DNA from 4 places in the Klebsiella sp. WOUb02 genome. Region 2 is predicted to be linked to each of the others. Evidence: predicted binding sites of a transcription regulator. Region 2 holds the regulator's gene; each other region holds the start of a gene.

What was found. The regulator PurR, encoded in region 2, represses purine synthesis genes. The targets are predictions, from matches to a motif close to CANGCAAACGTTTGCNTG.
Region 1: tusA (sulfurtransferase TusA) is a predicted target of PurR. The motif match lies at 2,219-2,236, and genes of this name have one in related genera.
Region 3: pyrD (quinone-dependent dihydroorotate dehydrogenase) is a predicted target of PurR. The motif match lies at 1,940-1,957, and genes of this name have one in related genera.
Region 4: purT (formate-dependent phosphoribosylglycinamide formyltransferase) is a predicted target of PurR. The motif match lies at 1,774-1,791, and genes of this name have one in related genera.

What each region holds. Positions count from the first base shown of each region.
Region 1 covers NZ_CP170110.1:4,092,983-4,096,995, forward strand. Annotated here, with positions in the region: partial or broken gene ABOC21_RS26915 (MFS transporter) at 1-746, shown strand, start outside; gene ABOC21_RS26920 (DcrB family lipoprotein) at 765-1,322, opposite strand; gene ABOC21_RS26925 (7-cyano-7-deazaguanine/7-aminomethyl-7-deazaguanine transporter) at 1,396-2,061, opposite strand; gene tusA (sulfurtransferase TusA) at 2,295-2,540, shown strand; partial or broken gene zntA (Zn(II)/Cd(II)/Pb(II) translocating P-type ATPase ZntA) at 2,580-4,013, opposite strand, start outside.
Region 2 covers NZ_CP170110.1:856,098-860,110, reverse strand. Annotated here, with positions in the region: gene sodB (superoxide dismutase [Fe]) at 1-45, shown strand, start outside; gene ABOC21_RS10930 (MFS transporter) at 85-1,251, opposite strand; gene ABOC21_RS10925 (YnhF family membrane protein) at 1,414-1,503, opposite strand; gene purR (HTH-type transcriptional repressor PurR) at 1,798-2,823, shown strand; gene punR (DNA-binding transcriptional activator PunR) at 2,841-3,752, opposite strand; gene punC (purine nucleoside transporter PunC) at 3,865-4,013, shown strand, end outside.
Region 3 covers NZ_CP170110.1:1,839,917-1,843,929, forward strand. Annotated here, with positions in the region: gene ABOC21_RS15785 (YcbX family protein) at 1-76, shown strand, start outside; gene zapC (cell division protein ZapC) at 124-666, opposite strand; gene pyrD (quinone-dependent dihydroorotate dehydrogenase) at 834-1,844, opposite strand; gene ssuE (NADPH-dependent FMN reductase) at 2,097-2,672, shown strand; gene ssuD (FMNH2-dependent alkanesulfonate monooxygenase) at 2,754-3,899, shown strand; gene ssuC (aliphatic sulfonate ABC transporter permease SsuC) at 3,910-4,013, shown strand, end outside.
Region 4 covers NZ_CP170110.1:537,862-541,874, reverse strand. Annotated here, with positions in the region: partial or broken gene ABOC21_RS09270 (tellurite resistance TerB family protein) at 1-173, opposite strand, end outside; gene ABOC21_RS09265 (YebG family protein) at 268-645, opposite strand; gene ABOC21_RS09260 (IS1595 family transposase) at 678-1,634, opposite strand; gene purT (formate-dependent phosphoribosylglycinamide formyltransferase) at 1,831-3,009, shown strand; gene ABOC21_RS09250 (bifunctional 4-hydroxy-2-oxoglutarate aldolase/2-dehydro-3-deoxy-phosphogluconate aldolase) at 3,060-3,701, opposite strand; gene edd (phosphogluconate dehydratase) at 3,741-4,013, opposite strand, start outside.

The sequences.
Region 1 (4,013 bases), 1.1 Mb from region 2:
GTGGAATGGTATCGTCACCTACGGGGCAATGGCGATGGGTGCGCCGCTCGGCGTACTGTGCTTCTCCTTTGGTGGGCTTTATGGGCTGGCGCTGACCATTATGCTGGTGGCGCTGACCGCTATTCTTTGCGCGCTGCCGCGGACCCCGGTCAAGGCAATGAAAGGCAAAGCGATGTCGTTTCGTGCGGTGCTGAGCCGGGTCTGGCCGTACGGAATGGCCTTGGCGCTGGCTTCCGCAGGCTTTGGCGTGATCGCCACCTTTATTACCCTGTTTTATGACGCCAAAGGCTGGGACGGCGCGGCTTTTGCGCTGACGCTGTTCAGCTGCGCGTTTGTCGGTACGCGGCTGCTTTTCCCCAACGGTATTCATCGCCTCGGCGGGCTGAACGTGGCGATGCTGTGCTTTGGCGTTGAGCTTATTGGGCTGCTGCTGGTCGGGGTAGCGGAGACGCCGCTGATGGCTAAAGCGGGAACCTTCCTTACCGGCGCCGGCTTTTCGCTGGTATTTCCGGCACTTGGCGTGGTGGCGGTTAAGGCAGTACCGCAACAAAATCAGGGCTCGGCGCTGGCGACCTATACGGTGTTTATGGATCTCTCGTTGGGGCTTACCGGACCGTTAGCCGGACTGCTGATGACGTGGGCGGGGATATCGACAATTTATCTGGCCGCGGCGGGGTTGGTGGTGATAGCCCTACTGCTGGGATGGCGGTTAAAAAAAATGGCCCCCGGCGGCGACACCGGAGGCCATAACGTCTGACCGCGAATTACTGAATGGTCAGGGTATTGATGATGTTTTCCGCCGCAGTTTGCGCCTGCTGCTGGTTGTCTGCCGGCAGAGTGATCTGCAGGGTCAGCAATTTATCATCCACCTTGCCGAGAAGAACCGAAGACCAGGCGGTCTGTCCTTTGGCGGAGATGATGCTGTCCAGCTGCTGCAGGGGGTGGCCCTTGATCTCAATCGATTTATTGGTCACGACCTGCAGCTGCGGATCGCGGCTGCGCTGCTGCTCTTCCAGACGCTGAGCCAGTACGGCTAAATCTTCATTGGTGCTGTCGCCGACAATCACGATCACCGCTTTCTGACCCGTTACGTCAGAATAGACGTGCATGTTGTTGGCCTGAGTACCGAGCTTACCGCTCTGGTCGGTCATCCCCGCGGGCAGGGAGAAGCTCAGCTTGCCGTCCAGCAGGCTCACGGTTTGCCCGCTGGCGTTGCTTTCAGCCGCAGCCCCTTCGGTTGGCGCTTTTGAATCGCTGTTATCACAGGCCGCAAGACCCATAACCAGCAGGCCAATACCGACATATTTAACCAAATTGCGCATTGACATCTTCCTTTCGATAAACGGCCATTAACGGCTCATGCGCTTATCTTATCACATCAGTCTGCGAGTACTCTTAACCTGGCTGCATTGCGGACAAATCAGATTTATCTGCCATTTTTTTCAGCAGCATATTCAACAACATGCCGTACATTGGCAGGAAGAATACGATGCTAATCAGTACCTTGAAACAGTAGTCGACGGTGGCGATTTCTCCCCAGTGGGCCGCCATAAAGGGGTCCGGGCTGCGCCAGAAGGCGATAAAGAAAAAGGCCAGGGTGTCGCTGACGTTGCCAAACAGCGTGGAGGCGGTGGGCGCCAGCCACCAGCGGCGATTTTGCCGCAGGCGGTTAAAGACGTGGACGTCGAGGATCTGCCCCAGCGCATAGGCCATAAAGCTGGCGACCGCGATACGCGCTACGAACAGGTTGAAGTGCGTGAGCGCGGCAAAGCCCTGCCATTCGCCCATATAAAACAGGGCGGAGACGCCGTAGGAGATCAGCAGCGCCGGGACCATCACCGCGAGGATAATGCGTCGCGCCAGCGGCGCGCCAAAAATGCGTACCGTCAGATCGGTGGCGAGGAAAATAAACGGAAAGCTGAACGCCCCCCAGGTGGTATGGAAACCAAAAATGGAGATCGGTAGCTGCACCAGATAGTTGCTGGAGGTAATCACCAGTAAATGGAATAGCGATAGCCAGACCAGCGCTTTTTTACGCTGTACGGTAGTAAAGGGATTCATATTGTGACCTTTTTATGCCCGTTATCCTTCAGGCTGCAGAGGCGTCGCCGCTTGTCTACAACACGAATGAGTGAGGGACTGAAATTTGGGGTGAGGGAACCCAATTAAAAACGGCTGCATGATACTGCGTTGCGGACGTAATGCAACGGTTGTTTTTCGCGCAAACGTTAACCTGGCTTGCGTCGCGTGCGGGGGGCGGTAAACTAGGGCCGTTTTGTTGACGTGAGATGATAATGAGCGAACTTTTTTCCACTCCTGACCACACTTTGGATGCCCAGGGGCTACGCTGCCCGGAGCCGGTAATGATGGTGCGCAAGACCGTGCGCACGATGCCGGTTGGCGAGACGCTGCTGATTATCGCCGACGATCCGGCGACAACCCGCGATATTCCCGGCTTTTGCCGCTTTATGGAGCATGAGCTGGTTGCTCAGGAGATTAGCGCCCTGCCGTACCGCTATCTGATTCGTAAAAACCACTGAGCTCCCCGCCAAGCGCAGCGCCAGCGGGGAGTGCGCCAGCTACTTCTGGCGTAGCAGCCGCAGGGCGTTGGCGGTGACCAGCACCGTGGCGCCGGTATCCGCCAGCACCGCCAGCCACAGTCCGGTCAGGCCGAGCAGCGTGGTGACCAGGAAAATCCCCTTCAGACCCAGCGCTATGGCGATGTTCTGCCGGATGTTGGCATGGGTGGCGCGAGCCAGCGAAATCATCTGCGCGAGGCCGGTTAAGCGGTTATGGGTTAACGCCGCATCGGCGGTCTCCAGCGCCACGTCGGTGCCGCTGCCCATCGCAATGCCGATGGTGGCCGCCTTCATCGCCGGCGCGTCGTTGATGCCGTCGCCGACCATCGCCAGCGGCGCTTCGGCGTTGAGCGCCATCACCGCCGTGACCTTATCGGCAGGCAGCAGCCCGGCGCGGAACGTCAGCCCCAGCTCGCCGGCGATGGCCGCCGCCGCGCGCGGGTTATCGCCGGTGAGGATCACCCCCTGTACGCCGAGCTGATGCAGCGCGTCCACCGCCTGGCGGGCGTCGTCGCGTAGGGTATCGCGCAGCGCCAGAATACCGAGCAGGAGATCCTCACGCAGCACCAGCACCACCGTCTGGCCGGCGCTCTCCAGCTGCTGGATCTGCTCTTCGTACCCTGCAGCCGTACCTTTACCCGCCGCGCAAATCAGCACCCGACGGCCTGCGACTTCGGCTTCTATGCCGGAACCGGCCAGCGCTCGCTGGCCGCTGGCGGCCGGGACGCTTAGCCCCCGCTGCTCCGCTTCGCGGACGATGGCCTGGGCCAGCGGATGGCTGGAGCCCTGCTCCACCGCGGCGGCCAGCGCCAGCAGGCCGTTCTCATCGAGGTCGGCGGTGACAATCGCCGCGCTTACGCGCGGCTGGCCGACGGTCAGGGTGCCGGTTTTATCAAAGGCGACCTGGCGAACCTGCCCGAGCTGTTCAAGCGCGGCGCCGCCCTTAATCAGCGCGCCGCGACGGGCCGCGACCGCCAGCCCGGAGGTGATTGCCGCCGGGGTGGAAATCACCAGCGCGCACGGACAGCCGATCAGCAGCAGCGTCAGCCCTTTGTAGATCCACGGCAGCCAGGCGCCGGCAAAAAACAGCGGTGGTACGATGGCCACCAGCAGGGCGACGAGCATAATCGCCGGGGTATAAATACGGCTAAAGCGATCGATAAAGCGCTCAATGGGCGCCCGGCGCTCTTCGGCTTCCTCAATCAGCTTGAGGATACGATCGATCGCGCTGTCGCCGGGTTCGGAGATAACCGTCAGCTGCACCAGACGGTCGACGCTGGTGGCGCCTGCCGCCACCCGTTCGCCGGAGCTGCGTTCCACCGGGACCGATTCGCCGGTTAGCGCGCTCTCATCGAAGCTGGCAAACGGCGTCATCAGCCGGCCATCGGCGGGCAGGCGCCCGCCGGCGGCGACCTCAATCAGATCGCCGGGGCG
Region 2 (4,013 bases):
GCGCTGGTAAACTGGAAGTTTGTCGCGGCTAATCTGGCGGCATAAAACGGTACCGCAGAAGGGTTTTCCCTTCTGCGGTGATAACTAGCTGCTGGCTAAGGCCTCTTCCGGCCGCGAACGACTGCTGAACAGCACCAGCATCAGCGCCACCCCGGCGATGATCGCCCCCATCACCGGAACAAATGCGTAGCCCAGCCCGCCGGAAATCACCGCCCCGCCGGCCGCCGCGCCCAGCGCATTCCCGAGGTTAAACGCCCCGATATTCACCGAAGAAGAGAGCCCCGGCGCTTCATGAGCCACGCGCATCACGCGCATCTGCAGCGGCGGCACCACGGCGAACGTCGCCGCGCCCCATACCACCATGCTGATGGCCGCGCCAGTCTGCGACTGCGCCAGCAGCGGGATCGCCAGCATGATAACCATCAGCAGCAGTAAAAATCCCTTCAGCGTGCCGGAAACCGAGCGGTCGGCAAATTTTCCGCCAAGGTAGTTGCCCAGAGAGAAACCGACGCCAATCAGCACCAGCATCGCGGTGACGAACAGCGGCGAAGCGTGAGTAATGGTATGCAGCACCGGCGAAATATAGGTATAGAGGGTGAACATCGCCCCGGCCCCGAGCACGGTGGTCAGCAGCGCGGAGAGCACCTGCGGCCGCATCAATACCGCCAGCTCCTCCTTCACGTTCGGCCGCTCCCCTGCGCTGCCTTTCGGCAGCGAGAACCACAGGCCGGCCATCGCCACCAGGCCGAGGCCCGCCGTGGCGAGGAAGGACATACGCCAGCCGATGGTTTCCCCCAGCCAGGTCGCCGCCGGGACGCCGCCAATATTGGCGATGGTCAGCCCCATAAACATGGTTGCCACCGCGCTGGCCTGCTTGTGCTTAGGAACCACGCTCGCGGCCACCACCGAGCCGAGGCCGAAGAAGGCGCCGTGGTTCAGGCTGGTGATAATGCGCGAGAGCAGCAGCGTGGTGTAATCCGGCGCCATTGAAGAGAGGACGTTGCCAAGGGTGAAAATAGCCATCAGGAAAATGAGCGCGCTGCGGCGCGCGCGATGCGACAGCAGCAGCGTCATCAGCGGCGCTCCGACCATCACGCCGATGGCATAGGCGCTAATCAGCATCCCCGCGGCGGGAATGGACACATCCACGCCTTTCGCGATCACCGGCAGTAATCCCATCGGGGAAAATTCGGTCGTACCGATACCAAACGCCCCAACGGCCAGCGCTAACAGGGGAAAGTTGATTTTCATGCAATGACTCCAGCAAACCGTCCTCAGCGACGGTATCTCATCAGAAGGCAAAAGCATGACATCAATCACAGAAAAACAAAAGTAAACGAAATGGCAAAAGATTTTTGCGAATTTGATAATAATACGCGGGAATGGGGGAAAGGAGCCTCTCCCCCGCAAGAATTAGTGCAGTACGGCGGTCAGCGCTGCGGCCACGATCAGCCCCAGAACAATAATCGTCGTGGTCAGCGAAAACTTTAAATCTGTATCCATCAATTTTCCCCCTGATTATCCCCACAAGAAAAGTGAGCCTGCTCATTTTTGCACAGTATTGCATAAAAATCTTCTGAGATTTAGGGCGATGCACGTTTTTACTCTTCCCCTTTGCCGCAAGATCGGACAAAATCCCACGCTAATTTGAAAGCGTATCGGCCATTGACCCCTTCCTGTCGTTCTGTGTCGTTTCCCGACGTGATGCAATGTTGAACATTGCGCTCAGGGTGTGTATAGGCAAACGTTTACGTATCGATAATCAGACGATCAGGTCAAGGTCTGGAGAGAGAAGTAATGGCAACAATTAAAGATGTAGCGAAGCGCGCAAACGTTTCCACTACAACCGTGTCACATGTAATTAACAAAACCCGTTTTGTGGCTGAAGAGACGCGCAACGCGGTATGGGCTGCCATCAAAGAGCTGCACTACTCTCCGAGTGCGGTGGCGCGCAGCCTGAAGGTTAATCACACCAAGTCGATCGGCCTGCTGGCCACCAGCAGCGAAGCGGCCTATTTTGCCGAGATTATCGAGTCCGTCGAGAAAAGCTGCTTCCAGAAGGGCTACACCTTGATTCTGGGCAACGCCTGGAACGATCCGGAAAAGCAGCAGGCCTACCTGTCAATGATGGCGCAAAAGCGCGTCGACGGTCTGCTGGTCATGTGCTCCGAGTATCCACAGTCGGTGCTCTCCATGCTCGAAGAGTACCGCAACATCCCGATGGTGGTGATGGACTGGGGCGAGTCCAAGGCCGACTTTACCGATTCGGTGATCGATAACGCCTTTGAAGGCGGTTACATGGCCGGCCGCTATCTTGTCGAACGCGGCCACCGTGAAATCGGCGTGATCCCGGGTCCGCTGGAGCGCAACACCGGCGCCGGTCGGCTGGCCGGTTTTATGAAAGCGATGGAAGAAGCGCAGATTCGCGTCCCGGAGAGCTGGGTGGTTCAGGGCGACTTCGAGCCGGAGTCCGGCTACCGCGCCATGCAGCAGATCATCAGCCAGCCGCACCGCCCGACCGCCATATTCTGCGGCGGCGATATCATGGCGATGGGGGCGATTTGCGCCGCGGACGAAATGGGCCTGCGCGTGCCGCAGGATATTTCGCTGATTGGCTATGACAACGTGCGCAACGCCCGCTACTTTAGCCCGGCGCTGACCACCATTCATCAGCCAAAGGACTCTCTCGGCGAAGCCGCATTCAATATGCTGATGGACCGCATCGTTAACAAGCGCGAAGAGTCGCAGTCTATCGAAGTTCACCCGCGCCTGGTCGAGCGCCGCTCGGTGATCGACGGCCCGTTCGTCGACTACCGCCGCTAATCCCGGCGGGGCGCCGCCTATTCCGGCGCCCGCAGCCACTCCCGATTTAACGTTTCGCTGTCGCCAAGATAGTCCAGCAGCCAGGAGAGTGCCGGCGAGATATCGCTCTGCTGCCAGGTCAGACAGCAGGCGGCGTCCGGGAACGGGTTTTCCAGCTCCAGCGCCGTCCATTCGCCGCTAGCGATCCGCGGGCGGGCGAAGTGCGACGGCACCATGCCGATGCACAGCCCGGCCGACAGGCAGGTTGTCGAGGCGTCCCAGTCCGGCACCACCACCCTCTTCTGATTATCCAGCAGCCACGTCGTGCGCTTCGGCAGCGAGCGGGAGGTATCCTCCCTGACCAGCGACGGCCAGTTGCGCAACGTATCATCGCTCAGCGGACCGCTCATTTTTGCCAGCGGATGGTGGCTGGCCACCACGCAGTGCCAGCTCAGCATGCCCATGTCGCGAAAGGCGTAGCGGCCGCCGACCGGAATCGAGCGGGTCGCGCCGATGGCCAGCTCCACGCGGCCGTCGGCCAGCGCGTCCCAGACGCCGTTAAACACCTCCTGAAAGACAATCAGCTCGACGTCCGGAAAGTGACGATAAAAATCGACAATCATCTGCCGCATACGCGCCGGCTTGACGATATCGTCTACCGCAATCGAGAGCTGCCCGCGCCAGCCGTTGGCGATCTGCTGGCACTGACGGCGGGTGATCTGCATTTTTTTGATAACAGAACGCCCTTCCTGTAAAAACCACACCCCGGCTGGGGTGAGTTCGACGTCCCGATGGCGACGCTCAAAGAGCGGAACGGCCAGCCACTCTTCGAGCTGACGCACGGTGTAGCTGACTGCCGAAGGTACACGATGTAGCTCCTGAGCCGCAGCGCTAAAGCTGCCGTTGCGCGCAACCGCATCAACCACTTCAAGGGAGTATTCGGACCACATATTCTGCCTGCAAAATTTTTGAACGCATGTAACAAATATTAGCGTTTCACAAGCCAGAATGCACTCCCTACACTCAGCGGCATCTTACCTGTATCAGAAGAAAGAGAACTTTATGCAACAACCCGGGAAAGGATTTTTGGTTTGGTTAGCGGGCCTCAGCGTGCTGGGTTTCCTCGCAACCGATATGTATCTGCCGGCGTTTTCGGCTATCCAGCAGGATCTGCATACTTCGGCGGCCTCGGTCAGCGCCAGCCTCAGCGT
Region 3 (4,013 bases), 980 kb from region 2:
CAACGCCGTTGCGGCGGATGGCACTATTCTGTGCTGCAGCTGCGTACCAAAAACCGACCTACGCCTGGCGCCCTGAGCTCTTCGGGAGTGCACCGGTCGGCGGAGCCAAAGAGGTTCGCCGGCCTAAACCGCCTCGCCGAGGCTGTAGCTGGAGATACGCGGGGCCGGCTGCAGTCTGTCGTTCATAATTTTAATCACGTCGCCAAGCTGCATCACCCGTCCCGCCAGGGTTAACCCCGGCTGCGCCAGCAGGCACAGCGCGGCATTTTCGCCAGGCTCCACCACCAGCAGATTAACCTGCTGCCCGGTATCGCTGAGCCAGGCGCTGGCGGCATCGCCGCCGCCGGGCTGCCAGCTCTCTTGATGGGTGGTGAAATGCCAGCTTTTCGGCATTTGAGGCTTCAGAAAACGAATGGCGACCAGCGCGTTAAGCACTAATTCCGCGCGCTGCTCTTTCGATAATTCTATATCCCGGCATTTTTCTTCAAAGGAAAAATAAAGCGCGGCGTCGTCAACGCAGAACCCGGATGGCGCGAATGCATCGGGCGTCAGCATCCGGCGCGCAAAGCGCGAGCGGAACAACATACCATTGGCCAAATCGAGCATCATGCGATCGTGCTCTTCATCGTAATACCAACGCCAGTTATCGTCAGGTTTAATCCGCATTTTTCCCCCGTCCTCTTTCACTTCTATCTGTAATGCACGGCATACGGCAACAGAATTATTTCCAAAATTAAGAAAAGACTAAAATGTCTAAATAAGCAACAATGAGGGAATATAAAACAACCAGGGCCGGAAATAAAGCCCTGGGGGTGTTTCAGAGGGGGAAAAGATTAGATATTGGTAACAATTTCTTTAATCAGCGGCGGGCCTTTAAAAATAAAGCCAGAATAAATCTGCACCAGCGTCGCGCCGGCAGCGATTTTTTCCCGAGCCGCAATCGGCGAGTCAATCCCGCCGACTCCGATAATTGGCAGGCGGCCGTTTAATTCTGTCGCCAGCATGCGGATAATCTCAGTGCTTTTTAATTGCAGAGGACGACCGCTCAGGCCACCGGTTTCATCGCAATATTGCATGCCCTGCACCAGCGATCGATCGAGGGTGGTATTGGTGGCAATGACGCCGTCAATATTATGGCGCACGAGGCTATCGGCTACCTGGATCAATTCCTCAAGAGAAAGATCCGGGGCGATCTTCACGGCCACGGGAACATATTTCTGATGCTTTTGCTGCAGCTCAAGCTGCTTATTTTTAATACCGGAAAGTAAATCATCGAGCGCGTCGCCATATTGTAACGTACGCAGGCCCGGGGTATTCGGCGAGGAGATATTAATGGCGATATAGCCGGCGTAGGGATAGACTTTTTCCATACAAATCAGATAATCATCTTTGCCCTGCTCGACCGGGGTATCTTTATTTTTACCAATATTAATCCCCAGAATACCGTCAAAATGCGCCTTTTTAACGTTCTCGACGAGGTTATCAACGCCGAGATTATTAAAGCCCATGCGGTTGATCAACCCTTCTGCCGCTACCAGACGGAAGATCCTCGGCTTATCGTTGCCCGGCTGCGCGCGCGGCGTCACGGTACCAATTTCGATGGCGCCAAAACCCATTGCCCCGAGCGCATCGATGCACTCGCCGTTTTTATCCAGCCCGGCGGCAAGACCCAGCGGATTTTTAAACGTAAGCCCCATGCAGGTCACCGGTTTAGCCGGCACCTTCTGGCGGATCAGCATTTCAAGCGGCGTTCCCGATACGCGGCGTAATTGTTGGAAGGTTACTTCATGAGCGCGCTCAGGATCGAGCTGAAAAAGAGCTTTACGAACGAAGGGGTAGTACATGAACTCTCCTGGATTCCCGGTGTGCAAACCGGGGGCGTATTATGTTCGATCCTCAGCGGAAAGGGAATTGACCTGTGACAAAAAATCGTCCATCCAACGCAAACGTTTACTTTTCCACCTTCCTTTATGCAAATTTTGACAAAACAAGGGTGGAAAAATCATTTAGGTAAATAAATCGCCTCTGTCACACTGTCGGTAAATGTTATCAATATTAGATAAATGCAAACATTTGGTTATAAGGAGAGAGAGAACATGCGCGTTATCACACTTGCGGGCAGCCCGCGCTACCCTTCCCGTTCCAGCGCCCTTCTGGAATACGCGAGGGAGACGCTCTCCGCCGCTGATGTCGAAGTCTGCCACTGGCATCTGCAAAATTTTGCCCCGGAAGACCTTCTTTATGCGCGTTTTGATAACCCGGCGCTGCATACCCTCAACGAACAGCTGGCCGGCGCGGACGGGCTGATTATCGCCACGCCGATCTATAAGGCCTCTTTTTCCGGCGCGCTGAAGACGCTGCTCGACCTGCTGCCGGAACGGGCGCTGGAAGGCAAAATCGTTCTGCCCCTGGCGACCGGCGGCACTATCGCCCATATGCTGGCAGTAGATTATGCCCTAAAACCGGTTCTCAACGCGCTGAAGGCCCAGGAGATCCTCCACGGCGTGTTTGCCGATGATAGCCAGGTGACTGACTATCAGCACAAGCCGCAGTTTACGCCCAACCTTCAGAGTCGCCTCGACCTTGCGCTGGAGACCTTCTGGCAGGCGCTGCATCGGCCAACCAGCCGCGCGCCGGCCCTGAAAGCCACCCGTGGGGTCGAACATGCGTAAACTCCTGGCGCCCGGCGGACTGCCGATGCTCTCCGCCCTGGGCCACGCGGCGCAGCCCGCAGCCCTTCAAGGAGCGAAATCATGAGTCTAAATATGTTCTGGTTTTTACCCACTCACGGTGACGGCCGCTATCTTGGCACCGATCAAGGCGCGCGTCCGCTTGATTACGGCTATCTGCAGCAGATTGCGCAAACCGCCGATCGCCTCGGATTTACCGGCGTTCTGATCCCCACCGGACGCTCATGTGAAGACGCCTGGCTGGTGGCCGCTTCGATGATCCCGGTAACTCAGCGCCTGAAGTTTCTCGTCGCCCTGCGTCCGAGCGTGGTTTCGCCAACGGTCGCCGCGCGCCAGGCGGCGACCCTGGATCGGCTCTCCAACGGCCGGGCGCTGTTTAACCTGGTGACCGGCAGCGACCCGCAGGAGCTCGCCGGCGACGGCGTGTTCCTCGATCACGCCGAGCGCTACGAAGCCTCGGCGGAATTTACCCATATCTGGCGGCGGCTGATGGAGGGCGAAACCGTCACCTTCAACGGCAAGCACCAGCGCGTGCGCGGCGCGAAGCTAATGTTCCCGCCACTGCAGCAGCCGCGTCCCCCGCTCTACTTCGGCGGATCCTCTGAAGTGGCGCAGGATCTCGCCGCCGAGCAGGTCGATCTGTATCTGACCTGGGGAGAGCCGCCGGCGCAGGTGGCGGAAAAAATCGCTCAGGTGCGCGAAAAGGCCGCCCGCCACGGGCGTAAGGTTCGCTTCGGCATCCGTCTGCATGTGATTGTGCGTGAAACTAACGCAGAGGCCTGGCAGGCGGCGGAGAGCCTCATTTCCCATCTGGATGATGACACCATCGCCCGGGCGCAGGCCGCCTTTGCGCAAACCGATTCCGTCGGCCAGCACCGCATGGCCGCGCTGCACAACGGCCAGCGCGACAGGCTCGAAATCAGCCCTAACCTGTGGGCCGGCGTCGGGCTGGCCCGCGGCGGCGCCGGAACCGCGCTGGTCGGCGATGCCGCCACGGTTGCCGAACGCATCAACGAATATGCCGCGCTCGGCATCGATAGCTTCGTGCTTTCCGGCTATCCGCATCTCGAAGAAGCCCTGCGCGTCGGCGAGCTGCTGTTCCCGCTGCTGGACGTCAATATTCCGTCAATCCCGCAGCCGCGGAGCCTGCTTCCACAGGGTGAAGCGGTGGCGAATGAATTTATCCCGCGTAAAGCGGCGCAGAGCTAAGGAGCGATATATGACAACTCCCGGGCAAAAACTCCTGGTCCGCCTTGCCCCCTGGTTTTTACCGATCGGCACCGTCATCGTCTGGCAGCTCGCCTCTTCGGTGGGCTGGCTCTC
Region 4 (4,013 bases), 320 kb from region 2:
GTGCCGTATTTCGCCAGCAGCTTACGCGACGATTTGCTGGCGACCAGCAGCCCTGCCAGGCCGCCCAGCGCGCCGGGCAGCAGCAGATTGTTACCGCCCGAGCGATCGTCAGATGAAGAAGATTGACTCTGCTGACCCAGCAGAGACTGCAGTTGATTAAGCCAGTTAGCCATGATTCCCTCGTTGCACAATAGGCGATGTCATCAGCCTAAACGACGCGATGTCAGGAAATGTTATCAGCGGCTAAAGATGCGCAAATTCCGCGGCTCAGGCCGCTTTCGCCCTGCGCGGTTTGGGCGCCGCTTTTTCCGCCGCGCCGTCGTCCGCGCTAGCGCTGATGGCGTCATCGCTGACGTCAGCGGACTCCTGCCCTTCGTTTTCTTGCTGTTCGACGGCGTTCTCTTCCGCCTCAGGAAGTTTTCCGGACTTCATAATGTGATGTAAGGCGTCTTTGCGCTCCGCCAGCCACATCGCCATCTCATCACGCTGGGCCTCATCAAGCGTCAGCGGGCAGTCTACCAGCCAGTCGTTAAGGACTTCGGCAAGATCGAGCATTTTGTCGTAAGCATCGGCCTCTTTTTTGCTGGTAAAAGACATCTTTTCCTCACCTTCGCGAATCACCACATATTTGATTGCAACCGCCATTGTGCAGCCTCTTTTATACTGTATTTATATGGCTATGTTTGCAAAGTATGTTGGTTATGCCGTAATGCAATTTGTAGCCAGACTTTCACATCAATTACGGTGGTCTCAAACAGCCGCCTCCAGGCCAGATAATTCGGCAGATATGCAGTCCCTACACCATGAAATCGCTTCATCCAGCCTTTTAAACGACTGATATAGCCATTCACATGCTGTATATGGAATACACTGTCGATAACACGCTGATTATCCAGTGCTATAAGACGGTAGTGGTTCATCCCGTGTTCACTGGCAAACGTCCTGTACCAGCTGGCACCGTCCGTACACAGAATTGAATCCTTGTCTGCTATCGGCTCAAGGAATCGATGAATATTTTCAGTATCAAATTCCGGGGGGATGCAGTCACTCACACGCCCCTGCCGGTCACAGGCTATGACGACTGGCACCTGTTCCTGTTTTTTTCGCTTATCCACCTCCCCGCCGCGTTTTCTGGCTTTTCGGTGAATGATGTTGCGTTTGCCTTTGCTGGATTCAGGGAAAAAAGTCTCATCGGCCTCAATGATCCCGGACAGGGGATTTATATTATTTGCTGCGGCTGAAGCCAGAAAGCGATGACGCCATCTGAATGCTGTTGTCAGATCAATCCCTGTACGCCTTGCGGACTCACGTAATGTCAGCCCCTCCTGCATACAGCGCAGATAATCGAACCATTTTTGATGGTAATGGAGCCGGGCCAGCGGGCTTCCGGTCAGGCTGTTAAAGGTTTTTCCGCAATCCTTGCAACGATATCGTTGTATGTCTGAATCGCGTCCCCAGCGGATTGCTTTTTCACTGTGGCAGTGAGGGCAACATAACTCAGGCGGGCTGGTGTCAATAACGGAAGCGGTATCCGTCTGAAGGTTGTCATTCAGCCAGGTAATGAGATGAAGTCGGGTATTAGCAGGCAGGGATGAAAGAAGACTTTTGATCTGTATAACGTCTTGCTTTTTCATGGGAACCTCCGAGAGGGGACGTCTTTATACAGTATTATGTACAGTATAGTGAAGTTTTCCAACGGAGACTGCAAACATAGCCATTTATATACAGCATAACAAATTTAGGGCCAGGACTCAACTCACGCGCATAAAGACAGACGCAAACGGTTTCGTTTATACTGCGACGCATGTTTTTTTACTGCGGAAGAGAGTCATGACTGTATTAGGCACAGCGCTGCGCCCTGCGGCGACGCGAGTTATGCTGTTAGGTTCCGGCGAACTGGGTAAGGAAGTCGCCATCGAGTGTCAACGTCTGGGCATCGAGACCATCGCCGTCGATCGCTACCCTGACGCGCCGGCGATGCAGGTGGCGCACCGTTCGCATGTTATTAACATGCTGCACGGCGACGCCCTGCGCGCCATCATTGAGCAAGAAAAACCCGACTTTATCGTGCCGGAAATTGAAGCCATCGCCACCGATACCCTGGTCGAACTGGAGCTGAGCGGACAAAAAGTGGTCCCCACCGCGCGCGCCGCAAAGCTGACGATGAACCGCGAAGGCATTCGCCGCCTGGCCGCTGAAGAGCTGCGGCTCCCAACCTCGGCCTATCGTTTTGCCGACAGCGAAGCCGCCTTTCGCGACGCGGTGAACGAAATTGGCCTGCCGTGTATCGTCAAGCCGGTGATGAGCTCTTCCGGTAAAGGGCAAAGCTTTATCCGCCGCAGCGAACAGCTGGCCGACGCGTGGCTGTACGCCCAGCAGGGCGGCCGCGCCGGCGCCGGTCGCGTAATCGTCGAGGGGGTGGTGAACTTCGATTTTGAAATCACCCTGCTCACCGTCAGCGCGGTCGACGGCGTGCACTTCTGCGCCCCGGTCGGCCACCGGCAGGAAGACGGCGACTATCGCGAATCCTGGCAACCTCAGCAGATGAGCGAGCTGGCGCTGGCCCGCGCGCAGGAAATTGCCCGCAACGTGGTGCTGGCGCTCGGCGGTTACGGCCTGTTCGGCGTCGAACTGTTCGTGTGCGGCGATGAGGTGATTTTTAGCGAGGTCTCGCCGCGTCCGCACGATACCGGAATGGTGACCCTCATTTCGCAGGATCTGTCGGAGTTCGCCCTGCACGTCCGCGCCTTCCTCGGCCTGCCGGTTGGCGGGATTCGCCAGTATGGCCCGGCGGCTTCGGCGGTGATTCTGCCGCAACTCACCAGCCGCGACGTCACCTTCGGCAACCTGCAGGCCGCCGTCGGCGCGGGCCTGCAGGTGCGTCTGTTCGCTAAGCCGGAAATTGACGGCTCCCGCCGTCTGGGCGTGACGTTGGCGGTAGCGGATAGCGTTGATGAGGCGGTGGCGCGCGCCAAAGCCGCGGCGTCAGCGGTGGTGGTTGAGGGATAAAAAAAACCCGGTAGCGTTGCCGCTTACCGGGTCAGAACTGAGGCGCGGAATTACTTCGCGCCTGCTACCGCTTCACGAGCCAGAGTGGTGATACGGTCGTAATCGCCCGCTTCCAGCGCATCCGCCGGTACCAGCCATGAACCGCCGATACACAGAACGCTGTTCAGCGCCAGGTAGTCGCGGTAGTTAGCCGGAGAGATCCCGCCGGTCGGGCAGAAACGAATGTGGGCGAACGGACCGCCAATTGCCTGCAGCGCCTTCACGCCACCGTTGGCTTCGGCCGGGAAGAATTTAAACTCTTTCAGACCGTACTGCATGCCCAGCATCAGCTCGGATACGGTGCTGATACCCGGGATCAGTGGAATCGTCCCCTCTTCCGTCGCCGCCTTGAGCAGAGAATCGGTCAGGCCCGGGCTGATCGCGAACTGCGCTCCCGCCTCGGTCACTTCTTTCAGCTGCGCCGCGTTAGTCACGGTGCCGGCGCCGACAATCGCCTCCGGGACTTCTTTGGCGATTACGCGGATGGCATCCAGCGCGCATTCGGTACGCAGGGTCACTTCCAGTACGCGTACGCCGCCTGCAACCAGCGCTTTGGCCATCGGCACGGCGTGTTCCAGCTTTTTCACCACGATCACCGGGACAACCGGGCCGGAGGTGAGGATTGCTTCTGCAGTTGTTTTCCAGTTTTTCATCAGAGTCTCTCTCTCGCCAGATCTACAAATTGTATAGTCTTAAAAAGTGATGCAGGTTGCGCCCTGTTCGGCTCCGGAGAGCTTCTCACGCAGCGCAGAGAACATTTCACGACCGCTCCCGACTCGCGAACCGCTCAGGTCAGGAATATGCGGCTGCCGCGCGGCCAGTTCGCCATCGTCCACCAGCAGCGTCAGCTCGCCGGTCTGGCCGTTGACGCGGATGATATCGCCGTCGCGGACCTTCGCCAGCAGCCCGCCGTCGTAGGCTTCAGGCGTGACGTGGATCGCTGACGGCACTTTGCCGGATGCGCC